Regions from separate parts of the Saccharopolyspora sp. NPDC049426 genome, predicted to be linked through region 1. Evidence: riboswitches for the same ligand, from Rfam matches in the RefSeq annotation. Region 1 holds a riboswitch; the other holds the start of a gene.
The links. A riboswitch is a leader RNA that binds a small molecule or an ion and turns the genes downstream of it on or off. The one in region 1 is predicted to bind glycine.

Region 1 (7,091 bases):
CGCTTCGGCGCGCTGGAGGAGGCGATGTGACGATGAGCAGCGAGATGCGCGTCGTCGGCGTGCGAGTTGAACTACCAGCCAACCAGCCGATCCTGCTGTTGCGCGAGGCTCAGGGCGAGCGCTACCTGCCGATCTGGATCGGATCGGTCGAAGCGACGGCCATCGCCCTGGAGCAGCAGGGCGTGCGGCCCCAGCGGCCGCTCACGCACGACCTGCTCAAGGACGTCATCGGAGCCCTGGGCCGCGACCTGGAGCAGGTGCGGATCACCGACCTGCAGGAGGGCACCTTCTTCGCCGAGCTGGTGTTCGACGGTGATGTGCGGGTGTCCGCGCGGCCGAGCGACTCGGTGGCGCTGGCGCTGCGCATCGGAGTTCCGATCCACGCCGACGAGTCGGTCCTCGACGAGGCCGGGCTGATCATTCCGGACGAGCAGGAGGACGAGGTGGAGAAGTTCCGCGAGTTCCTCGACTCCGTCTCCCCGGAGGACTTCCGCGGTGCCGACACCTGAGGACCGGCGCTTCGGGTTCTAGTCCGAACAGACCACACCGGCCCCCGGGTTGCACCAGCAGCCCGGGGGCCGGGTTCTTGCGCCGGCCAACGAGAGCGCGCCCGGCCCGCGCGTCGCGTTGACCCGCCTGCTGAGCGGGCATACCTTCGGACTTACGCGAATTGCCCCGGTGTGATTCAGCCGGTGTACGGCTTCGCGGCCCTGGACCGCAAACGGTCCGGGCGCTGGTGATCGTCGTCGTCGGCTTCGGGCCGGACGAGGGGAGGCAGGCGTGGTGGAGGAAGCAGCGACCTCGGATGCTGCGGAGCAGGGTGAGCTGTTCCCCGACGCCTCTGCCCCGGACGAACTGGTCGGTTACCGCGGGCCGGCGGCCTGCCAGATCGCGGGCATCACCTACCGGCAGCTCGACTACTGGGCGCGCACCAAGCTGGTCGGGCCGTCCATCCGCGGTGCTGCCGGATCGGGCTCGCAGCGGTTGTACTCGTTCAAGGACATCCTGGTGCTCAAGGTCGTCAAGCGCCTGCTGGACACGGGGGTGTCGCTGCACAACATCCGAGTCGCGGTGGAGCACCTGCGCAAGCGCGGCGTTCAGGACCTGGCGAAGCTGACGTTGTTCAGCGACGGCACCACGGTCTACGAGTGCACCTCCGCGGAGGAGGTGGTCGATCTGCTGCAGGGCGGGCAGGGAGTGTTCGGCATCGCGGTCAGCGGTGCGATGCGCGAGATCAGCGGGACCATCCACGAGTTCCCGGCCGAGCGCGCCGACGGTGGCGAGAACATCGAGTCGGCGATCAACGACGAGCTCGCGGCTCGCCGCCGCGACCGCCAAGCGGAGACCGGCTGAACCACCGGTGCCCGCCATCTGTGCGGTAGGCGACATTGATGGTCTGATAGACGCTGTTGATCGGGTACTCTGAGCGCCATCGCCGACCCCGTGCGGGAGAGTCCGGCCCTGACCAGGACCGGCGCCGAAGGAGCAACTCTCCCCGACAACCTCTCAGGCCACCTGGACCGCACGGGCGAGATACCTCTGGAAAGCGGGCACACCTACTGGTGGGCCCCGCCGACGGTGCAAGCCCGGTCCGCCGGGTGAAGCTCTCAGGCGTTCGCTTCGCGAACGGGGACAGAGGGGGAGAGCAGCATCCGCTGCCGCCCTTTGTTCGCCGCGATGATTGAGGTTTTGGCGATGACCGACGCGACGCACGACCGCATCCCTCTGGCCGCGCTGGAGCACGGCAGGCCGTTCGCTGACCGCCACGTCGGCCCGATGCCCGCCGAGCTGGCCCGCATGCTCGACGTCATCGGCGTCGGCTCCCTGGAAGAACTGGGGCAGAAGGCCGTCCCGGACACCATCCGCGAGGGCGACCTGCAGCTGTCGCTGCCGGAACCGGCCACCGAGACCGAGGCGCTGGCGGAGCTGCGCGACCTCGCCGGTCGCTGCACCCCGCACACCGAGATGATCGGCCTGGGCTACTACGGCACGGTCACCCCGCCGGTGATCCTGCGCAACGTGCTGGAGAGCCCTGCCTGGTACACCGCCTACACGCCCTACCAGCCGGAGATCTCGCAGGGCCGGCTGGAGGCGCTGCTGAACTTCCAGACGATGGTCGCTGACCTGACCGGCGTGCCCGTCTCCAACTCCTCGATGCTCGACGAGGCCACCGCCGCGGCCGAGGGCATGACCCTGGTGCGCCGCGCGGGCAAGTCCAAGTCGCCGCGCTTCCTGGTCGACGCCGACACGCTGCCGCAGACCATCGCGGTCATCGAGACCCGCGCCGAGCCGCTGGGCATCGAGGTCGTGGTCGCCGACCTGACCTCCGGTGAACTGCCCGAGGGCGAGTTCTTCGGCGCGCTGCTGTCCTACCCGGGTGCCTCCGGCGCGGTGCGCGACCAGGAGGCCCTGATCGCCGCGCTCCACGAGCGGGGCGCGAAGGTCGTGGTGGCCACCGACCTGCTGGCGCTGACCCTGCTGCGCGCGCCCGGCGAGATCGGTGCCGACGTGGTGGTGGGAAGCACCCAGCGCTTCGGCGTGCCGATGGGCTTCGGCGGTCCGCACGCCGGGTTCATGGCCGTGGCCAAGGGCCTGGAGCGGCAGCTTCCGGGCCGCCTGGTGGGCGTGAGCGTCGACGTCGAGGGCAACCAGGCGTACCGGCTCGCGCTGCAGACCCGCGAGCAGCACATCCGTCGTGAGAAGGCCACCAGCAACATCTGCACCGCGCAGGTGCTGCTCGCCGTGGTCGCCTCGATGTACGCGGTCTACCACGGTCCGGACGGGCTCAAGGCGATCGCGACCCGCGCGCACCGGATGGCCGGCGTGCTCGCCGAGCAGCTGCGCCGCGGTGGTGTCGAGGTCGTGCACGACGAGTTCTTCGACACCGTGGTCGCCAAGGTCCCCGGCAAGGCCGACGAGGTCCTGGCGGCCGCGCGCCGCGGCGGGGTGAACCTGCGCCGCGTGGACTCCGACCACGTGGGCATCAGCTGCGACGAGACCACCACCCGTGCCCACCTGGCCGCGGTGTGGGAGGCCTTCGGCGTGACCGCCGGTGACGTCGAACAGCTCGACGTCGAGACCGAGGACGCGCTGCCGGGCGCGCTGGCCCGCACCTCGGAGTACCTGACGCACCCGGTCTTCCACACGCACCGCTCCGAGACCTCGCTGCTGCGCTACCTGCGGCAGCTGTCGGACAAGGACATCGCGCTGGACCGCAGCATGATCCCGCTGGGCTCGTGCACGATGAAGCTCAACGCGACGGCGGAGATGGAGCCGATCACCTGGCCGGAGTTCTCCTCGCTGCACCCCTTCGCGCCCGCGCAGGACGCCGAGGGCCTGCTCAAGGTGGTCTCCGACCTGCAGGAATGGCTCGCCGAGGTCACCGGCTACGACGCGGTGAGCCTGCAGCCCAACGCGGGCAGCCAGGGCGAGTTCGCGGGCCTGCTGGCCATCCGCGCCTACCACCACAGCCGTGGTGAGGCCGAGCGCGAGGTGTGCCTGATCCCTGCGAGCGCGCACGGCACCAACGCCGCCAGCGCCGTGATGGCCGGGATGCGGGTGGTCGTGGTCCGCTGCGACGAGCAGGGCAACATCGAGATGGACCACCTGCGCGAGCTCGTCGGCGAGCACGCCCAGGACCTCGCCGCGATCATGATCACCTACCCGTCCACCCACGGCGTCTACGAGGACACCGTGCGCGAGGTCTGCGGGCTGGTGCACGACGCGGGCGGCCAGGTCTACGTCGACGGCGCGAACCTCAACGCGCTGATCGGCCTGGCCCGGATGGGCAAGTTCGGCTCCGACGTCTCGCACCTGAACCTGCACAAGACCTTCTGCATCCCGCACGGCGGTGGCGGTCCGGGCGTCGGCCCGATCGGCGTCCGCGAGCACCTGTCGCCGTTCCTGCCCAACCACCCGCTGCAGCCCGCCGCCGGTCCGGCCACCGGTGTCGGCCCGATCAGCGCCGCCCCGTGGGGCAGCGCCTCGATCCTGCCGATCTCGTGGGCCTACGTGCGGATGATGGGCGCCGACGGCCTGCGCCGCGCGACCCTGACCGCCGTGGCCGCCGCCAACTACGTGGCGCGGCGGCTGAGCGAGTACTTCCCGGTGCTCTACACGGGTGCGGGCGGCCTCGTCGCCCACGAGTGCATCCTGGACCTGCGGCAGATCAGCAAGACCAGCGGCATCACCGTCGACGACGTCGCCAAGCGCCTCGCCGACTACGGCATCCACGCGCCGACGATGTCGTTCCCGGTCGCGGGCACGCTGATGGTCGAACCGACCGAGAGCGAGAACCTCGCCGAGCTGGACCGCTTCTGCGAGGCGATGATCGCCATCCGCGCCGAGATCGACAAGGTCGTCGCAGGTCAGTGGCCCGCCGACGACAACCCGCTGGTCGGTGCTCCGCACACGGCGGCCAGCCTCGCCAAGGAGTGGGTCCACGCCTACTCCCGCGAGGAGGCGGCCTACCCCATGGGCACGGACGCGATCAAGGTGTTCCCGCCGGTCCGGCGCATCGACGGAGCCAAGGGCGACCGCAACCTCGTCTGCTCCTGCCCACCGTTGGCGGCGTACCAGAGCTGAGTCGGCGGGTCGGTTTGCGCGTCCGGTCGCGACGATGACACGGTGGCCCCTTCAACCGACCGGCTCCGAGAGGAGTTGAGCACCATGCTCACCATCAGTGAGAGCGCCGTCGAGGTCATCAAGCTCGTCCTCGTCGGCGGCGACTCTCCGGCCAGCTCGGGCTTGCGCATCGCGCCGGCCGGGCAGGGGCTGCAGGCGTCGATCGCCGAGGAACCCCAGGAGGGCGACGAGGTGATCGAGGAGAACGGCGTCCGGATCTTCCTGGAGAAGGAGGTCTCGGAGCTCTTGGGCGACAAGACCCTGGATGCCGAGAAGGACAGCAACGGCGAACTGGCGCTGGCCGTGCGGGACTGACCTCAGAGGTTCGTTCCGCGTCGCCGTGCGGTCTGGCGTCGCGGCGTCCTCCCCAGACGACGTCTGAGAACCCGCGGCGGCGCGGGTTGCGAGGGCGGCCCTCGCGGCTGCGCCGCTCGCACAACCTCAGAACGCGCTCTTGAGCCGTCGACCCGGGTGGTGCACCCGGGTCGACGGCTTTTTTCGGCCTGATTGCGACGAGTACCTCTTGCCAGGACCTGGTGATAGCGGGTGATCGGCAACTACCCTTGACCGGCGGTTGTTCCACCGGGGAACACCGGTTCGCAGGAGAGGGAGCTCAGTGCCGACCACGACGCTCGCCATGCACATGAGCGACGGGCTGCTCGACGCCCGCACGGCGGTCCTGTTCGCCGTCGTGGCGATAGCCGGCCTGGCGGTGGCGCTGGTGCGCGCGAGGGCCGACCTGGACGACCGCACGGCCCCGATGGCGGGGCTGGTCGCGGCGTTCGTCTTCGCCGCGCAGATGATCAACTTTCCGGTGCTGCCGGGCGTGAGCGGGCACCTGCTCGGCGGTGCGCTGGCCGCGATCCTGGCCGGCCCGTGGGTCGGGGCGCTGTGCGTGGCGATCGTGCTGGTCGTCCAGTCGCTGCTGTTCGCCGACGGCGGCCTGACGATGCTCGGCGCGAACATCACGAACATGGCGTTGATCGGCACCGCCGTCGGTTACCTGGTGGCGCTGGCGCTGCGGAAGCTGGCCACCCGCAGCCGGGCCGGTCTGCTGGCCACCGCGTTCATCGCGGCGTGGGTCAACACCGTGGCCGCCTCGTGCGGGTTCCTCGTCGAGTACGCCATCGGCGGCGCCGCCGGGTTCGGCCTGGCGACGGTCTCGGTGGCGATGATCGGCGTGCACTGCCTGATCGGGCTCGGCGAGGGTCTGATCACCGCCGCCACGGTCGGCGCCGTCGCCAAGGCCCGGCCGGACCTGGTCCACCTGTTGCGCGGTGCCCGGCGCGAGGAGGTCGCCCGATGAAGCGCTTTCTGCTGATCTTCGCCCTGGTCGTGCTCGCCGTCGCCGGGGGTGTCGCCTACTTCGCCGACTCCGATGCCGACGGTCTCGACGCCGTCACCCAGCAGGGCTGCTCGGTAGTGCAGACCGAGCGCGGCGAGTCCTTGGAGGGCAACTGCATCGCCCAGCACGCCGGTGACCACGCCCTGGCCGACGGCCCGCTGGCCGACTACGCCGTCGGGGGTGACGAGAGGTTCACCGGTGTCGCCGGGGTCATCGGCGCGGTGGTGACCCTCCTCGCGGCGGGCGGGCTGTTCTGGGGACTGCGTCGCCGCTCCGGATCAGAGGAGGCGTAGGTGGGCACCGGCCACGCCGACGCCCTGCACCTGCCCGGTGACACGGCGGTGCACCGGCTCGACCCGCAGGTGAAGATCACCGCCGCGTTCCTGCTGGTGCTGTGCGTGGTGGCCACACCGCGCGAGATCTTCTGGGCCTTCGGCGGCTACGCTCTGCTGCTCGCCGCGCTGGCCGCCGTCGCGCGCATCCCGCCGCGCTGGCTGGCCGCGCGACTGCTGATCGAGGTGCCGTTCGTGGTGCTGGCGCTGCTGCTGCCGTTCACCGCGGGCGGCCCGAGCACGGAGGTCGCCGGCGTCGCGCTGTCCACCGAAGGACTGCTGGCCGGGTTCAACATCATGGTCAAGGGCACGCTCGGGCTCGGGACCTCGCTGCTGCTGGCGGCCACCACCGCGCCTCGCGAGATCGTGCTCGGCCTGCAACGGCTGCGCGCGCCGAAGCTGGTGATCACCATCATCACCCTGATGCTGCGGTACGCCGAGGTGATCGTCGCCGAAGCCGGCCGGATGCGCATCGCGCGGATCTCCCGGGGTCACGACCCGAGGTTCCTGTGGCAGGTCGGGGCGACCGCGCGCGGCGTCGGCAGCCTGTTCATCCGCTCCTACGAGCGCGGCGAGCGCGTGCACCTGGCGATGGTCTCGCGCGGCTGGGAAGGCGAGATGCCCGAGCTGGAACCGGCTCGCCGCACCTCGTGGAAGACCTGGAGCACGGGCCTGGCCGCGCCCGCCGCAGCGGCCGTCGTACTGGGGGTGTCGCTGTGGACCGCGTGACCGAGCAGCCCGCCGGGCTCCGCGAAGCGGTGACCGCACCCGCGCTGGAGATCACCGGTCTG
Region 2 (7,091 bases), on a different contig from region 1:
TTGGACACCAGTTTGGGGGCCTTCGCGCCCGCGATCAGCACCGCGCCGATCACCAGGTCGGCAGCCCGAACCGACTGCTCGACCGTGTAGCGGTTGGACGCGACCGTGCGGATCTGGCCGTGGAAGTCGCGGTCGATCTCGCGCAGCTTGTCGACGTTGGTGTCCAGCAGTTCCACCTCGGCACCCATGCCCAAGGCCACCCGCGCCGCGTTGAGGCCGGCGACACCGCCGCCGATCACCACGACCCGCGCCGGGTGAACCCCGGGAACTCCGCCGGGCAGCACACCCCGACCACCGCTGGGCCGCATGAGCGAATGTGCCCCCACCAGCGGCGCCAACCGCCCGGCGACCTCGCTCATCGGCGCCAGCAGCGGCAGCCCGCCGTCCCCGGTCTGCACGGTCTCGTAGGCGATGCCGGTGATGCCCGAGGCCAGCATCGCGTCGGTCAGCTCAGCGGAGGCGGCCAGGTGCAGGTAGGTGAACAGCACCTGGTCCCGGCGCAGCCGCGGGTACTCCTCGGCGATCGGCTCCTTGACCTTGAGCACGAGGTCGCCTTCGCTCCACACGTCGTCGGCCGTGGCCAGCACCTTCGCGCCGGAGGCGAGGTAGTCCTCATCGGGAATGGAGGAGCCGGCACCGGCATCCGCTTCGACGAAAACGTCGTGACCGCGGGCGGTCAACTCGTGCACACCGGCTGGGGTGATCGCGACCCGGTACTCGTTGTTCTTGATCTCGCGAGGCACTGCGATCTTCACCGTGGGTCCTTTCGTCGTGTGGAAACAACGATCGGACGACGTGACGCGCAGCGCATCATTTCCACGGCATGAGATTGGGCGGGGGTGTTTGTGCCACCAGCACAACGCCCGTGCGTGCGGGCAGGGCGGAAGTGACAGATCGGTTCCCGTGCTCGTGATCGCCGCGCCCGCCGTCCCCGGCTCAGCCGTGCTGCGCCCAGCGCTCGGCCAGCAGCTGCACCAGCAGCGCGGACCGGACGTCCGCGTCGTCGAGATCGACCTCCACCAGCTGGCCGATCCGCTTCATCCGGTACCGGAAGGTGTTGGGGTGTACCCGGAGTTCACGGCTCGCCTGCCGGGGGTCTCCCGGATGCCGCAGCCACGCGTGCAGGGTGGCCTGGTATTCGGTGCCCTGCCCGCGATCGTGCTCCCGCAGCACCCCCAAGGGGCCCAGCGCGGCAACACCGGCGTCGGTGGCCGCGCCGGCCATCCGGCTGAGGACCAGCAGGTGCCACAGGTCCTCGTAGACCGCGACGGGTTGCCGCACCAACCCCGTGCGCAGCATCCCGATCAGCTCATCGGCCTGGGCTCGGGAGCCCGGGATGTCGGTGACCGCCACGGAAGTTCCCACCGCGACGAGCGGACGAGGGGACAGGTCGTGCGACAGCAGCGCCTGTCGCAGCTCCGGCCAGCCGCCGCCACGAGCCCGGTCGGGCACCAGCGCGTAGAGCACGGTGCCGATCTCGGTGACCAGCGGCCGTCGTCCGATGCCCCGCGTGATCCACTCCCACATCGCCAGCCGCTGGCCCTCGGCCGGCCCGTCGGAGGCGGGCATCTCGATCGCGATCACGCGGTGCTCCTCGTTGGGCACCGCCAGTTCGCTGGCCGCCGCCCGCCAGCCGTCACTGCCGTCGAGCAGCAGCCGCACCTGCTCGGCCGTCCTCCGCCGCTGCACGTCGGCGACCGCGCGCCAGCGCAACAACTGCAACGCCACCAGCGGTGCGGTGTCGGCGAAGGCGGTCGCGCGCTCCTCCGAGACGGGGCCGGGCACCACCGCCCACATCGAGCCCAGCAGCTCGCCGCCCATCCTGATCGGCATCACCAGACGCGGCAGCGTCCCGTCCTGCTGAGCGGGCACGAAGATCGCCGAACTGCCCTTGATGAGCTGCCGGAACGTGCCGCGTGCGCGGAACTTCGCGAGCACGTCGTCCGGTTGTTTGCGACCCATGATCGTGGAGACCCGCGCCGGGTCGGTCAGGTCCTGCCTGGCCGAGTACGCCAGAACCTGCGAATGGGCGTCTTCGATGGTCACCGGCGCGTCCACGACGTCGGCGACCGCATCGGCGAGCCTGAACAGGTCCGCGACACCGATACCGCTCTCCTCCGCCTGCCTGATCCCGCCCGCCAAGGCCGCGCGGATCAGCCACACCAGCTGCGCCCACGCGGTGCCGGGACGCACCTCCACCAGTGCCACGTCGGCGCCGCGCACGGCTTCCACGACAGCGGCCTCGGCCGACACCGGTGGCTTGAGCAGCACCGCGGCCGCGCCCTGCTCGCCGCAGTCGCGCACCAGCCGCACCGCCTGCTCGACGTCGCTGATCCCCACACCCAGCACCAGGTCGCCGCCGGTCGCCGTCGTGGGCTGATCCGGTTCGGCGATCACCACGTCACCGGCGACGGTGTTGGGCTCCGGGCTGATCACGGTGCGCAGCAGGGCCGGGCCCACCCTCTCGACCAGTGCCCGGATGTCGAGCATCGAAGGGTCCTCCTCGACCAAGGGCGTGCCGGCGGAGATCACATGTGCATTGACAGTCTCGCTGGCCCGTTTATCGTTGCTGAGCAAGCCGACAATCGCATACCGGCCATCGACCCCGTGCGGGAGAGACCCTGCCATCAGTGCAGGGCGCCGAAGGAGCAACACTCCCCAGCAAACTCTCAGGCACCCATGACCGCTCGGGCGAGGCAACTCTGGAAAGCGTCCGTCGTCACCGACGGGCCACCCACGGTGCAAGCCGCTCGCGCGGCGAAGCTCTCAGGTTCCGCAACAGAGGGGGAGGCCCAGCCGAAACCGGGGACCGACGTCCCTTCGAAACAGCTATGGAGCCTCCCTCATGACGCTGCCCACGAACCTGTCCTACACCGAAGAGCACGAGTGGATCGACGACCGCGGCGAGGTCGCGCGCATCGGCATCACCGAGCACGCCGCCAGCGCCCTGGGTGACATCGTCTTCGTCCAGCTCCCCGAGGTCGGTGACCAGATCGAGTCCGGCCAGGCGTGTGGTGAGCTGGAGTCCACCAAGTCCGTCAGCGACCTGTTCGCGCCCGTCACCGGCGAGGTCGTGGCCATCAACGAGTCCGTTGTGGACGACCCGGCCGTGGTCAACTCCGACCCCTACGGCGAGGGCTGGCTGATCGAGGTGCGCGTCACCGAGACGGGCGCGACCCTCACCGCAGAGCAGTACTCCGAATTGATCAACGAGTAGCCGCGGAGCCCGGAACGAGGCGAGGCGATCAATGACGATCAGTGTCTTCGACCTGTTCTCGGTGGGGATCGGCCCGTCCAGTTCGCACACGGTGGGGCCCATGCGCGCAGCGCAGCGGTTCACCGCGAAGCTGCGGGCGAACGGGACCATCTCCAAGGTCAACAGGGTCAATGCGGAGTTGTTCGGTTCCCTTGGCGCGACCGGTCGCGGTCACGGCAGTCCGAACGCGGTCCTGCTCGGGCTGGAAGGGCATCGCCCGGAGTCGGTGGATCCGGTGGCCGGCGCGCAGCGCGTCGACGAGATCGACGAGAGCGGGCTGCTGCGGCTCGGCGGTGATCACGTGCTGTCGTTCACCAGTGCGCGAGACCTGGTGCTGCACCGGCGCAAATCGCTACCGGACCATCCCAACGGCATGCGCTTCACCGCCCTCGGCAACGACGGGAGCGAGCTGGAGTCGGCGGTCTACTACTCGGTGGGCGGCGGCTTCGTCGTCGATGAGGACGCGGCCGGCGCCGATCGGATCAAAGCGGATGACACAGCGGTTCCCATGCCCTTCAGCACGGGCGCCGATCTGCTGATCCAAAGCGCCGAGTCGGGTCTGCCGATCAGCGGGGTGATGCTCGCCAACGAGCTGTCCTGGCGGGAGGAACCCGCGGTGCGGGCGGGGCTGCTGGACATCTGGCGGGTGATGCGGGAATGCGTCGACAACGGTTGCCGCAACACCGGTGAGCTGCCCGGCGGCTTGAAGGTGCGCAGGCGCGCGGCCGAGTTGGCCGCGAAGCTGACCGCTCAGGACGATCCGCTGGAGTGGGTCACCCTGTTCGCGCTGGCGGTCAACGAGGAGAACGCCGCGGGCGGGCGCGTGGTGACCGCGCCGACCAACGGCGCGGCGGGCATCGTGCCCGCGGTGCTGCACTACTACGCGCGGTTCGTGCCGGGTGCCGACGAAGACGGCGTGGTGCGCTTCCTGCTCACGGCCGGGGCCATCGGGGTGCTGTTCAAGGAGAACGCGTCGATCTCGGGTGCGGAGGTCGGCTGTCAGGGTGAAGTCGGTTCGGCGTGCTCGATGGCCGCAGCAGGTTTGGCCGAAGTGCTCGGTGGCACGCCGAGCCAGGTGGAGAACGCCGCGGAGATCGCGATGGAGCACAACCTGGGGCTCACCTGCGATCCGATCGGCGGTCTGGTGCAGATCCCGTGTATCGAGCGCAACGCGGTGGCCTCGGTCAAGGCGATCACCGCTGCCCGGATGGCGTTGCGCGGCGACGGAACGCACTTCGTGTCCCTCGACAAGGTCATGAAGACGATGCGGGAGACCGGACGCGACATGAAGGTCAAGTACAAGGAGACCGCACGCGGCGGATTGGCCGTCAACGTCATCGAGTGCTGAGCGGCGGCCCGAGGTGAGGATGGGAACCTTCCTGTCATCACCTCGGGCCGCTCTGCTGCGCTGACCTGCGACATCGAAATCTCATGCGATCAATGACGGGACGCGTGCGCACCATTTAGTTGTGCACAACTTAATTGTGCGCTACGGTTTGTCTCGTGACGACGGAATCGACGCTGGACCGGCTGCTCTGCTTCGCGCTGCACAGCGCGTCGCGGGCCTTCACCAACCTCTACCGGCCGTTCCTCGACGAGGTCGGCCTGACCTACCCGCAGTACCTCGTGATGCTGGTGCTGTGGGAGCGCGAGTCGCTGACGGTCAAGGAACTGGGAAGCCTCCTCCGGCTCGATTCGGGAACGTTGTCGCCGCTGCTGAAACGACTCCAGACCCGTGGGCTGCTCGTCCGCACGCGCAGCGAGACCGATGAGCGGTCCGTTCGCGTCGAGGTCACCGACGAGGGGCGCGCGTTGCGGCAGCAGGCGCGCGACATCCCGCAGCGGATGGTCTCCGCGACCGGGATGGACCTCGGCGAGGTCGAGCAGCTGCGGTCCACGTTGGAAAACCTGACGACCACGTTGAACGACGCGGCACGCCGGGTCACCGAGAATCGGGAGACGAAGGCATGACAGTTCTCTACACGGCGGAGGCCACCGCGACCGGCGAAGGTCGCAGCGGACGCACGCGCACCTCGGACGGCTTGGTCGACCTCGAGCTGGCCATCCCCAAGGAGATGGGCGGCCCCGGCGGGGCCACCAACCCCGAGCAGCTGTTCGCGGCCGGCTACTCCGCCTGCTTCCACAGCGCACTCCAGCTGGTCGCCCGCAAGCAGAAGGTCGACATCGAGGGCTCCTCGGTCACCGCCGAGGTCGGTATCGGCAAGAACGGTGACGGAGGCTTCGGCCTCAACGTCTCCCTCCTCGTCGACCTGCCCGGCGTTGCCGAGGAACAGGCTCAGCAGATCGCCGAAGCCGCGGACGCGGTGTGCCCGTACTCCAACGCGGTGCGCGGCAACATCGGCCTCGAAGTCCGCGTCGCCTAGGCGAACAGTACGTACACCGCGCCGGTCGCCCCGGCGAGCATCGCCAGCACCGCTGTCGCGGCGGGCAAAGCCCCGCCCGGCAGCGGTGCTTTCGCGCGCAGACGCCGATCGCTGCGCTGGTGGCGCCGCCACACCAGCCACGCCACCACCCCGCTGACGGGCAACGTCGTCAGCGCGCACACGACCGCGGCCATCGCGCTGTGGTGCGAGATCAACTTGAGCAGCACCAGCAGGCTCACGGTGAACGCCAACGCCGTGCGCAACCAGGCGAGGGTCGTGCGCTCGATCTGCAACCCCGGATCCCAGGGCTGGTGCTCGCCCACCTCAGAACCCGGTCACGAACAGCAGCACGCAGGCCGCCACACCGATCACACCCAAGCCGTAGCCCAGCACCGGAGCCAGGCGCGGAGCGGGCAGCGGCTTGCCCCGGCGCAGCGCGCGTTCGGTGGCCACCCACCTGGTGAAAGCCGTACCGCTGCACAGAACCCCGGCCAGCAGCAACGCGACCGCCAGCACGGTGCGGATGTCGCTGGGCTCAGCGGACACGGCGTTGAGTGCCTCAACACCGACCCCACCGGCCATCAGCGCCAACGCGGTGCGGATCCACGCCAGGAACGTCCGCTCGTTGGCGAGCGTGAACCGGGGGTCGGGCTCGTCGCCCGCCTCGTAGAGCCGCCGCGGCCAGCGCGCGCTCTCACCTTCGCCATCGGTCGCCATGGCCTCACGTTATCTCCTCCGAATGGCGCAACGAGCCGGTGCCCTGCGGGAAGCGCGAATCCGGCGACGGCTCGGCTCGAGATGGCAGGAAGGCTCCCATGCTCGGAACCCGCGGTCACAAGGCCAAGGGCATGTCGCCGCCGAACAGCTCCGGCTTGTGCCCGGTGATCGTGAGGTACCCGTCCGCGTCCAGCTCGCCGACGTCGCCCGTGGACAGCCACCCTTCGGCATCGGTGACGGGACGGACCATCCCGTCGGCCTCCAGGTAACCCGCGCACACCAGCGGTCCGCGCAGCAGCACTTCGCCGTCGGACGCGATGCGCACCTCCATGCCGGGCATCGCCCGGCCGACCGTGCCCGTGCGGCGGGCGTCGGGACGATTCGTGGTGGCGCAACCGGTCGTCTCGATCAGGCCCCACAGCTCGCAGACGTCCAGCCCGACGCCGTTGAACAGCTCCAGCACCTCGGGGTCGAGCGGTCCGGAACCGATCGACGGCCACACCGTCCGATCCAGCCCGACGCGGGCCCGCACCCGCTCGCGGTCCCGGGGCGTTCGGCGCTGCTCCGCTGGAACGCTGCGCAGCAGACCGGCAAGCTGCGACCACACCTGCGGCGAGGCGAAGAACAGCGCGGGCCGGGCTCTCGGCAGCTCGTCGAGAACCTCGTCGCGATCACCGCAGAAGTGCACGTGCGCGGCGTCGTGGATCGCCGCGTAGACGCCCACGACGCGTTCG

Region 2: linked by a shared signal. The riboswitch ahead of gcvH (glycine cleavage system protein GcvH) and the one ahead of gcvP (aminomethyl-transferring glycine dehydrogenase) in region 1 are both predicted to bind glycine.

Annotation. Positions count from the first base shown of each region.
Region 1 covers NZ_JBFAPZ010000016.1:102,385-109,475, reverse strand. Annotated here, with positions in the region: gene AB0J78_RS28680 (bifunctional nuclease family protein) at 33-509, shown strand; gene AB0J78_RS28675 (MerR family transcriptional regulator) at 781-1,353, shown strand; glycine riboswitch at 1,437-1,533, shown strand; gene gcvP (aminomethyl-transferring glycine dehydrogenase) at 1,696-4,584, shown strand; gene AB0J78_RS28665 (HesB/YadR/YfhF-family protein) at 4,669-4,938, shown strand; gene AB0J78_RS28660 (energy-coupling factor ABC transporter permease) at 5,240-5,929, shown strand; gene AB0J78_RS28655 (PDGLE domain-containing protein) at 5,926-6,261, shown strand; gene cbiQ (cobalt ECF transporter T component CbiQ) at 6,262-7,029, shown strand; gene AB0J78_RS28645 (ABC transporter ATP-binding protein) at 7,017-7,091, shown strand, end outside.
Region 2 covers NZ_JBFAPZ010000015.1:30,880-37,970, forward strand. Annotated here, with positions in the region: gene ald (alanine dehydrogenase) at 1-755, opposite strand, end outside; gene AB0J78_RS27540 (helix-turn-helix domain-containing protein) at 937-2,490, opposite strand; glycine riboswitch at 2,601-2,696, shown strand; gene gcvH (glycine cleavage system protein GcvH) at 2,846-3,217, shown strand; gene AB0J78_RS27550 (L-serine ammonia-lyase) at 3,249-4,604, shown strand; gene AB0J78_RS27555 (MarR family transcriptional regulator) at 4,760-5,227, shown strand; gene AB0J78_RS27560 (organic hydroperoxide resistance protein) at 5,224-5,640, shown strand; gene AB0J78_RS27565 (DUF202 domain-containing protein) at 5,637-5,963, opposite strand; gene AB0J78_RS27570 (DUF202 domain-containing protein) at 5,965-6,357, opposite strand; gene AB0J78_RS27575 (AMP-binding protein) at 6,473-7,091, opposite strand, start outside.